4 regions of the Labrys sp. ALF-8 genome follow, and region 1 is predicted to be linked to each of the others. Evidence: predicted binding sites of a transcription regulator. Region 1 holds the regulator's gene; each other region holds the start of a gene.

Region 1 (3,231 bases):
CCCGATGTCGATCTACGACAACATCGCTTTCGGCGTGCGCCTGCATGAAAGCGTCTCCAAGTCCGAGATGGACCAGCGCGTCGAATGGTGCCTCACCAAGGCGGCGCTCTGGAACGAGGTCAAGGACCGCCTCGGCGCCTCCGCCCTCGGCATGTCGGGCGGCCAGCAGCAGCGCCTGTGCATCGCCCGTACTATCGCGGTAAAGCCCGAAGTAGTGCTCCTCGACGAACCGACCTCGGCGCTCGACCCGATCTCCACGGCGAAGATCGAGGAACTGATCGACGAATTGAAGCGCGAGTTCACCATCGTGATCGTGACGCACAATATGCAGCAGGCGGCACGCAGCGCCGACACCACGGCCTTCTTCTACCTCGGCGACCTCATCGAGGTTGGACCGACGAACAAGATCTTCACCAACCCGAATGACACCCGCACGCAGGATTACATCACCGGCCGTTTCGGCTGATCCGCAAGCAGGTATTCAGGCCGCCGCACAGGCGGCGGCGACAAGGAATTTGGAGAGCGGCATGTCCGATCACATCGTTACCTCCTTCGATCAGGAATTGCGCGAACTGCGCAACATGATCGCCGAAATGGGCGGCCTGGCCGAGAAGAGTGTCGCAGACAGCGTCGAGGCGCTGCTCAAGCGGGACTCTCAGCGCGCCAAGTCGGTCATCGAACTCGACAACACCATCGACCGGCTTCAGCGCCAGGTCGAGGAGAGGGCCATCCTGATCATCGCCAAGCGCCAGCCGCTGGCGCTCGACCTGCGCGAGATCGTCTCGGCCTTGCGCGTGGCCAACGACCTCGAGCGTATCGGTGACCTTGGCAAGAACGTCGCCAAGCGCGTCATCGCCATCCAGGGACACGTGCAGTCCAACCAGCTCTTCGGTGGCTTCGACCACATGGCCGATCTCGTGCTCGAGCAGCTCAAGCAGGTGCTCGATGCCTTTGCCCAGCGCAATGTCGAGGAGGCGCTCGCAGTCTGGAATTCGGACGGCGAGATCGATGCCATGTACACCTCGCTGTTCCGCGAACTCCTGACCTACATGATGGAGGATCCGCGCAACATCGGCTTCTGCACCCACCTGCTCTTCTGCGCCAAGAATATCGAGCGCATCGGAGACCACGCCACCAACATCGCCGAGACGGTGCACTATCTGGTGACCGGGGAGTCGCCCGCCGGCGAACGACCGAAGGCGGATACCAGCACCTCCCTTGTCGACCTCCCCGTGCCGGCTAAGTAACAGAGGGATCGGCCATGCCTCCCAAGGTTCTGATCGTCGAGGACGAAGAAGCCCTCACGCTCCTGCTGCGCTACAACCTCGAAGCCGAAGGCTATGAGGTCGACAGCGTGTCGCGGGGCGACGATGCCGAGATCCGCCTGCGCGAAAGCGTTCCCGATCTCGTGCTGCTGGACTGGATGCTGCCTGGCCTGTCAGGCATCGAGCTTTGCCGCCGCATCCGCATGCGGCCGGAGACCGAGAGGCTGCCGGTGATCATGCTGACGGCGCGTGGAGAGGAGACGGAGCGGGTGCGTGGCCTCGCCACCGGCGCGGACGACTATGTGGTCAAGCCCTTCTCCGTGCCCGAGCTTTCCGCGCGCGTGCGGGCCCTGCTGCGCCGCGCCAAGCCCGAGCATGTCTCCTCCCTGCTCAAGGCCGGCGACATCTCGCTCGACCGCGAGACCAAGCGGGTCCATCGCGGCAATCGCGAAATCCGCCTCGGACCGACGGAATTCCGCCTGCTGGAGTTCCTGATGCAGGCGCCTGGCCGGGTCTTTGCCCGCGAGCAACTGCTCGACAGCGTCTGGGGCCGCGACGTCTATATCGACGAGCGCACCGTGGACGTGCATGTTGGCCGCTTGCGCAAGGCCATGAACCGTACCCGGGAAATCGATCCCATCCGCACCGTTCGCGGTGCCGGCTACTCCTTTGACGAGACCTTCTCCAAGCAGGGCTGAGCCGGCGCGCGCGAATATCGCGATATCTGCCCGGAGACTCTATGCCGAGAAGGGCGCACCCCAGGGGTTGCGCCCTTCTCGTTGCCGTACGGTTTCGGAGGGAGATCTTCCCGGGGACGGTCAGCAAGCCTCTTCCATGGGGCAGCCCAGCGCGGCGGCATGTCGCCGTCGCCCGAAGATCACGAAGCTCGTTGCCGCCAGCGCCCATACCCCCAGCGCGCCATAAAGCATCACCAGACCGAACCCATGCATGAGCGCAGCGTGCACGGCCGCGTCCGTCGGTACGGCAGATGACAGTCCCGGCATGCCCTGCCGGAGCGAGTCGAGATTTCCGGCGGCAATGGTCTCTGCCAGCAGGCGCAGTTGCGTGCCCTCGATCACTCCAGGCAGGGCGTCCGCCAGAGAAGAGGCGACACCCGCCACCAGGATCACGCCCATCAGGGCGATATTGATGGCCAGGGTGATCAGCCTGGCGCTGACATCGATGCCGGACGCCATGCCCGTGCGATGCATGGAAACGGAGCCCGTCGTGGTGTTGGTCACCGGCGTGTTTGTAAGGCCGAGTCCGCTGCCGGCGACAATGCAGCCCGGGAGCATCGTCAGCCAGTTGGCATGATCGAGAGCGGTGCCAAGCATCATCAGGATGAAGCCCAGCCCGATCACGAAAAGCCCCCCTGGAATGACCACGCGGGCCTGGTAGCGCAGCATGAGACGCTCGGCCAGCGGCGGTACGAAGAGGGTCGGCAGCGTATAGGCCAGCAGGGCCGCTCCGGCGGCCACGGTGTCGTATCCCAATCCTGCCTGGAAATAGATCGGCAGGTAGATGATGAAAGGCCAGAAGCTGAAGTTCATGCCGATGGAGCCCATGATCGCGCCGGAGAAGTTCCTGATCCTGAAGACGGAAAAATCGAACATCGGGCGTGCGCTCATCCGCTCGACCAGGATGAAGAGCAGGAAGCTTATCGCTGCCGCAGCCAGGATGAGGAGGGCGGCGAGGCTGGTGAAGCCGAGGTCAGGCCCCTGCGTGATGAAGTAGGCCAGGCCGAACACGGCCACCGACAAGGTGACGATGCCGAGGATGTCGAGCCTCTCGGCCTGGGGATCGCGTGATTCCCGGACGCCCACTAGGGCCAGGGCCAGAGTGAGGACGGTCAGCGGCACATGCACCAGGAACACCCACTGCCAGGTCGCCAATGCTACGATCACCGCGCCGATGATGGGACCGAAGCCCAATCCTATACCCAGTACGATCCCCCACATCGCGAAGG
Region 2 (3,231 bases), 2.2 Mb from region 1:
CGCGGTGGATGCTCTCTCCGATCTCGACCCAGGCGCGCAGCACCGTCTCGGCCGACAGGGTAATGGTCCCGGGGAATTCCAGGTGCTCGTTCGACTTGCCGATCGTCTGGATGGGCAGGAAGGTAGCGGGGATGTCGCCGGGGATGAGGGGGACCGCCCGGTCGAGATAACCCTGCATGATCATGCTGTCGACGCCGACGGGCAGGTGGGGACCATGTTGTTCGATCGCGGCGATCGGCAGCACGGCGATCCAGGAAGAAGTGTCGGAGGTGCGGAACTCCTCCGTCGTCATCTCGAACCAATGGCGACGGGGCAGGGATATGGAAGAGGGCATGGCAAAGTCCAGGCGGGGAGGGAAGCCCAGACGATAGAGCCAGGACGCGCCGAGTTCCAGTCCCGCGGGCATCCCCTATGCGCCCGGGCCTACCGGATCACCGGCTCGCCATAGGGGGCGGGGAGGACGCGCGGCCGACGCGGATAGTAGGGTCTGTCCGGATAGGCCTCAGGGCTCGCCACGGGGCGTGGATAGGGCCGGGGGCGGACATAGGGCGGCACATGCAGGATGGGGCCGGGACCCCAGTCCGGGGGCGGTCGTCGACGCAAGGGCGGATCGACATAGGCGGGCGGCGACTCATATGCCGGGCCCTGCTCCACAAGCACAGGCTGGCGGTTGGGGTGTGGAGGTTGATAGTCCTTCTTCGAAGCCCGTCTCTTCGGAGTCTTCTGCGGCGCCGGCGGGGGCGGCGGCGTCGAGACATAGGGAGCGACCGCCGGCGCAGCCGGCGTACACAGTGCCGCGCTGGCAGGCCCGATGTCGAGTTTCACGGAAGATGCGGCCGCGTTCAGCCAGAGCAGCCATTCACCGAGGAATTCAGGCTTCCAGGGCGCCACGGGCCCGGTATCGTAGTCCATCACATTCACCGGTTGCGGCAACACATACACGGCGATGCCGCGCACCACCCTGATGGAGGTGACCGGAGTGCTGGCGGGGAACGCCGCGGGTATCGCAGCAGGCTCCGCGTCGCAGCGATTGGCGAGCCTGGCCGTCTCGATGAAAGTCCACTGCTTGTCCGCGTTGAAGCTGGCGAGGGTGATTTCCTGCTGGTCGCTGGCTGGCGGCGTGGGCGCCCATCCCGTCCAGTCTCCCCCGCTGCGCCAGATCACCCATGCCGGCGCCCATTCGGTACCGGGAACCCAGATCCAGCCGGCCTGATCGTCATGGGCCCAGCGCCCGTAATGATGCACGATCTTGCCCCAGGTGGTGGGATCGTCGTAGGTCCAGCCGTAGGTGCGGTCGTAGATCCAGTGGCACGCGGGGTAGGGATGCCAGCCCGCGGGCAGGGAGGTCGGCTGCCATACATTGCCGTAGCGCTCCGAATAGATGAACTGCCCGAACCGGGACAACGTTGTCTTGAATTCGTCGAGGGTGGGCGGCTGAGGCTGGATCGGGGCTGCCGCCGCGGCGATCGCCGGAGCACTCATCCCAACCAGTGGCGCGAGCACCAACAAACCAAGCATAGCCGAAGTGAACAGGACAGTTCCGAACTTTCCCCTCGTGCAGGCCATCGCACGCCCCCCAATACCGGATTAGCCTCAAGCTCCCGTCATGGTGCGCCGCCCGGCGTGACCTGTCCGTATCAATTGGCACAACATGCCGGCGTTGGAACTGCAGCGGCTCTGGATAGGGGGTGAAAATGAAACCGCCGGCTCCGGATCAACTCCGGGCCGGCGGCGGGGAACGTTCCAGCGTCTGCTGGGTCAGTGTACCGTCCCAGCGGCTTTCAACTTGGCGATTTCGTCTTTCAAAAGGAGTTTCTTACGCTTCAGCTCTGCAATCTTGAGATCGTCCGAGGAGGGATGAGACAAGGCGATGGTGAGTTCTGCTTCCAGAGCGTGATGTTTACGCTCCAACTCGACCAGATGCGGCTGCACAGGCATTAACGGCTCCTTGTTGTCACAGTTCCGACATCTAACGTTGTCACGAAATCAGGGGCTTGTCGAAGGAAAATTCGAGTTCTTCCAGCGGGCGCGGTTTGTGCGAAGCAGCAATTAGATTAGTCGGAACAATGTCTTACCCTACGGTACAAGAAGCAGGCGACGGTTCCAAAAGAGCTGCCGAAACAAGGGGCTAGAGCCACCTCCTCATTGCCTGCTGCACAATGTCCACCAAAGGCGTGTAAATAAGTGGCGATATCTTGCAGCAGCGCTTGCGGGAGCTGAATCGCACCGGCATAGTTTGGGCTATAATCTTTTCCCTGGAGGCTGTCCGGGCAAGGCGACAAGAACCGCGGCATGGTGCGTTCCATGGCTGCGCGCGTTTGGAACGGAAGGGTACAGGCTTGTCAAATCCGCTTAGTCAGGAGGAGGAAGCCGCGTTGGTTGCGGAACTGGGACAATTGCGCCAGGAACACCGCGACCTCGATGCAGCGATCGCAGCCCTCGAACAGTTGGGCTCGCCGGATCGCCTGCAACTGCAGCGCCTGAAGAAGCGCAAGCTCAATCTCAAGGATCGCATCTCCTATATCGAGGATATGCTAACCCCGGATATCATCGCCTAAGGCAAAATGCGCGAGGCCGGCGTTGCGGACGAGGGCGTTCGCGCGTCCCGCCTATCCCGGCGTCGTGCCGCTCTGGATTTCACCCAGCACCCATTCGCGGAAGGCCTTGATCATCGGTTTGTCGGCCTTGGTCTTGGGCGCCACCAGGTAGTAGGCGAATTCCGGCGCGATCCTGAGCGAGAGATCGAAGGGGCGCACCAGCCGTCCCGCCGCAAGATCGTCTCCGACGAGGCTGGTGTTGCCCAGCGCGACGCCCTGGCCGTCGATGGCCGCCTGCAGCGTCATGATCGACTGGCTGAAATGCAGCCCCCGGTTCGGATCGGGCTTGTCCGCCTTGGCGGCCAGCAGCCACATGCGCCAATCCGGCCAGGCATCATCCTGTCCATACCAATCGAGATGGATGAGGGTGAAGTGCTGCAGATCGTTCGGCTCGCGCAGCGGGATCGCTCCCTGGAGAAGCCGAGGGCTGCAGATGGGGAAGACGGCCTCGTCGAAAAGGCGGTCCGAACGCAGGCCCGGATAGACGCCGCGCCCGAAGCGAATGCCCACGTCGATCTCGTCGCGGTTGAAATCGGTCAACGTGTCCGAGATGTCGATGCGCATCTCGATGTCGGGGAATTTCTGCCGGAAATGCGGCAGCCGCGGCACCAGCCACTTGGCGGCGAAGGAAGGC
Region 3 (3,231 bases), 690 kb from region 1:
CGGCGGACGCTCAGCGTGACGTCGGGCCGGAGCGGCGCCAGCCACTTCACTTCGTCGATCCCCGGCGCTCCCATAGATGTGGAGTTCAGCAGGAAACCGTCGCAGTTGAGGCGCATCATGATGGAGCAGGCATGCCACCCGGAAGCAGCCAGCCCGCCAAGGATCGTATCCCTTGCCGCCTCCTCGTCGAGATGGAAGGGCTGTGGATCGTATTCGCGGGCGAAGGCCAGGACGGCCTCGCGCGTGAGCTTGTAGGAACCGTAGGTGACGACTTCACCGACTGGAAAATCTTCGTAATGGAGCAGTGCATCGGCCATGTCCTCAGATTGAACCGATTGCCCCGTCCACGGCAAGACCCTCATATCTGTCGAGGAACGCTTCAACTTCGAGCGAGCGGAAATCGGGCAGGGCCATGCGCAGGGTCCCGTGCGGCCAATCCCACCAGGCCAGCGCTTCGAGGCGCGTGGCGACGTCTTCGCTGAAGCGTCGGCGAATCGGCCTGGCTGGATTGCCCGCGACGATGGTGTAGGCCTCGACGTCCTTCGTGACGACCGCGCCGGCTCCGATCACGGCACCCGTCCCGATGCTGCGCCCGGGGAGGACCACCGCGCCGTGACCGATCCAGACATCATGGCCGATTCGCACCAGGCGGGAGCGGCGCCAGGCGAAGAACGCATCCTCGTCGCTCTCACCTTCGAAATAGGCCGAGGAGCGGTAGGTGAAGTGCGCCTGGCTCGCCCGCTGCATCGGATGGTTGCCCGGATTGATGCCGGTCTGGGCGGCGATCGAAACGAAACGGCCGATCTGCGCATAGGCGATGTTGGCGTCGTTGACGACATAGGAATAATCGCCGAGGTCCACTTCGAGGAGACTGCTGCGGGCCCCGACCTCCGTATAGCGACCGAGGCGGCTCGCCGTGACGACGGCCGTCGGGGCGACGTATGGCGTGATGCCGAGTTTGGCCATGGGCTGTGCTCTCCTCGAAAAATGTCCCCTTCCCATCGCCGGACGACGTTTCGATGACGGGAGACGAGGTGCCCGGGCTCAACGCCGCCGGCACAGGCTGAAGAACGGCCCACAATTCATGATTGCGACACATCCCACGTGGGCAAGGTCATCGAAGCGTCATTCAAACGCCATCCCGCTGTAACCGGGCGGGGTTACCGCTGGCACGCTGCAAATGCGAAGGGGGCATTTCCATGCTGGCAATCGAGGGCGTATCTCGCCGTTTCGGCGGCAAGACCGCCGTTTCAAACGTGAATCTGGAGATCGCGCCGGGTGCCTTCATCGGTGTGATCGGCCGTTCCGGAGCCGGCAAATCGACTCTCCTGCGCATGCTGAACCGCCTCGTCGATCCCTCCGAAGGCAAGATCGCCTTCGATGGCATCGAGGTCACCGCCCTTCGCGGGCAGGCCCTGCGCGACTGGCGGGCGCGCTGCGCCATGATCTTCCAGCAATTCAACCTCATCGGTCGCCTGGACGTGCTGACCAACGTGCTGATGGGCCGCCTCAACAAGGTCTCGACCGCGAACGCCGTTCTGCAACTCTGGAGTAAGGCGGACAAGGCACTGGCCCTGTCCGCGCTCGAGCAGTTCGACATTGCCAACCTCGCCGCCCAGCGTGCCGACAGTCTCTCGGGCGGCCAGCAGCAACGCGTGGCCATCGCGCGCGCCCTCGTCCAAGAGCCCGCGATCATCCTCGCCGACGAGCCGATCGCCTCGCTGGATCCCCGCAATACCAAGGTGGTGATGGATGCCCTGCTGCGCATCAACAGGCATTTCGGCATCACCGTGATCTGCAACCTGCATTCGCTCGATCTCGCACGGTCCTACTGCGACCGCCTGATCGGCATGTCGGCGGGTCAGGTGGTGTTCGACGACGTCCCGGCCGCGCTTACCGCCGATGCCGCGCGCAACCTCTACGGCCTCGAAGCCGGCGAGGTCATGGATGCCGAAACAGATGCGAATTGGGCCGGACAAGCCAGCCCAGCGGGCGCTGCCGCCTGAGGCGGGCCGCCAACCGAAGTAACCAGAGCGTTACCGAAAAGACGACAGATCTCGACAGGAGAGAACCATGCTTTCGCGCCGTAAGCTGCTCGGCCTTGCCGCCGCAGCCATCAGCTTCACCGCCACCGCCTCCTATGCCCAGGACTGGAAGGCCCAGTATCCGGAACTGACGCTTGCGGTCATTCCGGCCGAGAACGCCTCTACCACCGCCGACCGCTATCAGCCGCTCGCCGATTACCTGGCCAAGCAGGTGGGCGTGCCCGTAAAGCTCAACATCGCGAACGACTACGCCGCCGTCATCGAAGCCCAGCGCGCCGGCTTCGCGCAGATCGCCTTCTACGGACCTGCCTCCTATGCCCGCGCCGTGATCACGGGCGTCGCCGCCGAGCCGGTCGCCGTTTCCCGCCACAACAACGGCCTGACCGGCTACTATTCGGTCATCTACGTGAAGGCTGAGAGCCCGTACAAGACGGTCGCGGACCTCAAGGGCAAGAAACTCGCTCTGGTCGATCCCAACTCCACCTCAGGGAACAACGCCCCGCGCTACGGTCTGCACAGCGAAGGCATCGACATCGACAGCTTCTTCGGCTCCAGCTTCTATGCCGGCAGCCACGACAATGCCGTCCTCGCGCTCGCCCAGGGCACGGCCGACGCCGCCGCCAACAGCTGGAATTCCGAGGACGACTCCAATCTCACCCGCATGCTGAGCCGCGGCATCCTCAAGAAGGATGACGGCACCCTGATGACCAAGGCCGACTTCCGCGTCATCTACAAAACCCCCTTCCTCCCGGAAGGCCCGTATGCCGTGCTGTCCTCGCTGCCCGACGATCTGAAGAAGAAGATCGCCACTGCATTGACCGACTACGCGAAGAACGACAAGCCCAACTTCGACAAGCTTTCCGACGGCAAGGATCTCGAGCTCGCGCCGATCTCCGCCAAGGAATATGAGCCGATCGTCGAAATGGTGAAGTTCAACGACAGCCTGCGCAAGACGCAGTAAGGATCCACGTGATTGTCGGAGCGGGGCTGATCCAGTCCCGCTCCGACAATCGTAGGATCGAGAGTCCAACAGCGGATCGTTAATTCGCGTACCCGGGGACTACGTTTTGCCGGCTATCAACCATTTGCCCGAAGGCCAGTCGAAGGCCCTGCTGGCCACTTATCAGGCAGCCATTGCGGTCAAGCGGCGCAAGGTCTGGCTCGGCTTTCTCGTCGGCATCGCCCT
Region 4 (3,231 bases), 690 kb from region 1:
GCTGATAGCGATAAATCCGGTTCATCGCCTCCGCGGCCTGCGCGGAAGCCTTGATCTCCTGCTGCGCGCTCAATGGACTGTCCTGAGCTCATAGAGATGGAAGCCGCCATAGATGGCGGAACGGTCTCGCGCGGTCAACTCGCGGCACCGTTCGCGGTCGTAGGACCAGCGGGCGAGCAGATCGTCGGGAATGCGCCCCGGCAGCAGGCTGTCTTCCGCGGCCGTGCGGAAGATGACGCGGGCACCGGGCCGTGCCGTGCGGGTGATTTCGCTCCAGAGCTTGGTGAGGATCGTGTCCGTCATCCAATCCTGCGCGTCGAGCAGCACATAGGCATCGAGGCTTGCCGCGGGCTGGGCCTTGAGATGGTCGATCAGATTGACGTGGCGCACGTCGATACGGCCGGCACGGTTGCGGACGGCCTCGAAGGATGAGGCTGCGAGATAGGGCGGCACCGGACCGTCGCCCTCGGGCTTGTAGCCGCGGCCGAAGGCCTGCCAGGCGAAATAATTGTTCTTTAGGTCGAAGTCACAGGCGAGGCGTTCCAGCCTTTCGCGCAGCACGTCGGCGATCTCGCCGCCCTCCGCGGCGGCGTCGGCGAGCGCATCATATTGCGCCGGCGGAATGCCGAGGCCGTAGAGCGAGGCGCGGCGGCGGGTCAGCCACTTGATGTGGGGCCGCTCGAACAGCGGCGCGATGCGCTCGTCGAAAACGCGGCGCTGCTCGGCCAGGTCGCGCGCGGCCAGGAGATCGCCCGGATTGATGCGATGCAGCTTGCCGAGGAAATGGCCGAGGCCGATGAAGCGTCCGAGCAGGCCGTGGCGATAGAGGTTCTTCGCGAAATATCCGATGCGCCTGCGTCCGAGCGTATCGCGCCCGTCCCAGTAGGTGCGCGTCTCCTCATCCAGAAGCGGGCGCAGATGGGTCTCGTAGGCTGCGACATTGTTGCGCCGGCCGGCCCGCGCGAAGAAATCGTAGAACGCCTCGTGGCTCGGCAAATGCCGTGCCGCGGCGACCTTGAGCCTGTTCAGCGCGATATGGTGGCGGTTGAGATCGACGGCGGTGATCGAGGCGGGATTGGCGGTGAGGTAGCTCATCACATTGCAGCCGCCGGAGGCGATGGCGACGAGCCTGTCGTCCGGCTTGAGGGCGAGGGCCTCCATGTCGATCTCGGGATCCTCCCAGATCTGCGCATAGACCAGGCCGCTGAAGGCGAGGGTGAAGAGCCGGTCCTGGATGCCGCGCAACGACAGCAATTTGTGGTGTTCGACTGCCTGCTTCACATGCCCCTTCGCCGGGGCGCGTGCTTCAACCGTGCTCACATCCGCCATCCCTTGTTTCGCCGTTCGGGAAATCCGAGTTACGACGCAGGTTGTCGCGGATACGACGCGGAGGTGACGGACGGATGACAGGGCGCGCGCACCTCTCCCGTTTTCGTGGAAGCCGCCGGAAATGGGCGCCGGGATGATGCGGTACAGCGATTTCCGGACCTTCCCAGCTCGCAAACTCTGGAAGCGCCCTGGAAACCTGGTGCGTTGGGCATCACGCCGAAGCTGCCAGAGGCTCTGTTCCCAGTGCGGCGGCCATCAAGGCCCGAGTATAGGCCTCGCGGGGTGAGTCGAAGATCTGCCGGGTGGAGCCTTCCTCCACGATACGTCCCTCGCGCATGACGATGACATAGTCGGAGAGTGCGCGCACCACGGCCAGATCATGGCTGATGAAGAGGTAGGAGAGATCGTGCCTGGCCTGCAGGTCGCGCAGCAACTCCACGATCTGCTTCTGCACCGAGCGATCGAGGGCGGAGGTCGGCTCGTCCAGGATCACGACCCTGGGTTTCAGGATCATGGCCCGTGCGATGGCGATACGCTGGCGCTGGCCGCCTGAGAATTCGTGAGGATAGCGGTTGCGGGCGACGGGATCGAGGCCGACCTCCGTCAGCGCCTGGACCGCGCGCCTGTCGCGCTCGGCCGCCGACAGGTCCGGTTCATGAACCTTCAGCCCTTCGGTGACGATGGCGCCCACCGTCATGCGCGGCGACAGGGAACCGTACGGGTCCTGGAACACGAGCTGCAGGGCGCGGCGCAGAGGCCGCATGGCCGATTTGTCCGCCTGGGAGATGTCCCGGCCGTCGAAAAGGATATGCCCCTGGGCGGCATTCAGCCGGAGCAGGGCGCGTCCGAGGGTGGATTTGCCCGAACCCGATTCGCCGACGATACCGATGGTCTGCCCTCGCTGGAGGCGCAGCGAGACGCCATCCACTGCCTTGAGCTCGATGGCCGGATGGCGGCTGAACAGGCCGCCTCCGGGAAGACGGAAACTGACCCTGACGTCCCGGCCCTCCAGCAGCACCGGCGCGCCCGCCGCCGGCGGGGCCTTGCTGCCCGATGGCTCGGACGCGAGCAGCATCCGCGTGTAGGGATTGCGAGGGTGACCGAAGACATCCTCGATCGGCCCTTCCTCCACCACCTCCCCATGGCGCATGACATAAACGCGGTCGGCGAAGCGGCGCACGACGTTGAGGTCGTGGCTGATGAAGACGATCGCCATGCCCAGGCGTTCGCGCAGTTCGGCCAGCAAGGCCAGGATCTGTGCCTGTACGGTCACGTCGAGTGCCGTCGTCGGTTCGTCTGCGATCAGCACGTCCGGCTGGTTGGCGAGCGCCATGGCGATCATCACGCGCTGGCGCTGCCCGCCCGACATCTCGTGCGGAAAGGCGTCGACGCGGCGTTCCGGGTGGGGAATGCCCACCAGCCGAAGGAGATCGATCACCTTCGTGCGGGCCTGCGCGTAGCTGATCCCCTGATGGTGGACGATCGGCTCGGCGACCTGGCGGCCGATGCGATAGAGCGGATCGAGCGAAGTCATCGGCTCCTGGAAGATCATGGTGATCTTGGCGCCGCGCACCTGGTTGAGGGCTTTCGGCTTGAGCCCCAGCAATTCGCGACCGCGATACAGGGCGGACCCCGTGGCCCGTCCGTTGCCGGCGAGCAGTCCCATGGTCGCCATCATGGTCTGGCTCTTGCCGGAGCCGGACTCGCCGACGATGGCGACCGTCTCGCCCCGCCTCACCTTGATGTCGACTCCCCGGACGGCGTGGAGTTCTCCATCCGGGGTCGAGAAGCGGACGTCGAGCCCCGAAATGGCGAGTACGGTTCCGTTGTTTTCCGGCGTGCTCACGTCAGCGGTCCTTCGGATCGAGGGCGTCGCGCAGGCCGTCGCCGATGAAGTTGAGG

What was found. Region 1 encodes PhoB, which activates phosphate uptake and scavenging genes when phosphate is short. Its sites were predicted from a motif close to TGTCATNNANCTGTCAT; they were not measured.
Region 2: the regulator PhoB is predicted to act here: its motif matches at 1,953-1,969, upstream of AC6H34_RS04600 (YdcH family protein).
Region 3: the regulator PhoB is predicted to act here: its motif matches at 1,113-1,129, upstream of phnC (phosphonate ABC transporter ATP-binding protein).
Region 4: the regulator PhoB is predicted to act here: its motif matches at 1,393-1,409, upstream of AC6H34_RS17895 (BtaA family protein).

What each region holds. Positions count from the first base shown of each region.
Region 1 is NZ_AP048537.1:3,210,461-3,213,691, reverse strand. It holds gene pstB (phosphate ABC transporter ATP-binding protein PstB) at 1-466, shown strand, start outside; gene phoU (phosphate signaling complex protein PhoU) at 528-1,247, shown strand; gene phoB (phosphate regulon transcriptional regulator PhoB) at 1,262-1,963, shown strand; gene AC6H34_RS14790 (MFS transporter) at 2,084-3,231, opposite strand, start outside.
Region 2 is NZ_AP048537.1:1,010,408-1,013,638, reverse strand. It holds gene AC6H34_RS04610 (creatininase family protein) at 1-406, opposite strand, end outside; gene AC6H34_RS04605 (DUF6600 domain-containing protein) at 424-1,482, opposite strand; gene AC6H34_RS04600 (YdcH family protein) at 1,759-1,938, opposite strand; gene AC6H34_RS04595 (YdcH family protein) at 2,340-2,558, shown strand; gene gcvA (transcriptional regulator GcvA) at 2,610-3,231, opposite strand, start outside.
Region 3 is NZ_AP048537.1:3,895,848-3,899,078, reverse strand. It holds gene AC6H34_RS17865 (MaoC family dehydratase) at 1-317, opposite strand, end outside; gene AC6H34_RS17860 (DapH/DapD/GlmU-related protein) at 322-966, opposite strand; gene phnC (phosphonate ABC transporter ATP-binding protein) at 1,200-2,006, shown strand; gene phnD (phosphonate ABC transporter substrate-binding protein) at 2,074-3,006, shown strand; gene phnE (phosphonate ABC transporter, permease protein PhnE) at 3,113-3,231, shown strand, end outside.
Region 4 is NZ_AP048537.1:3,903,110-3,906,340, forward strand. It holds gene AC6H34_RS17890 (class I SAM-dependent methyltransferase) at 1-73, opposite strand, end outside; gene AC6H34_RS17895 (BtaA family protein) at 70-1,329, opposite strand; gene AC6H34_RS17900 (ABC transporter ATP-binding protein) at 1,541-3,175, opposite strand; gene AC6H34_RS17905 (ABC transporter permease subunit) at 3,177-3,231, opposite strand, start outside.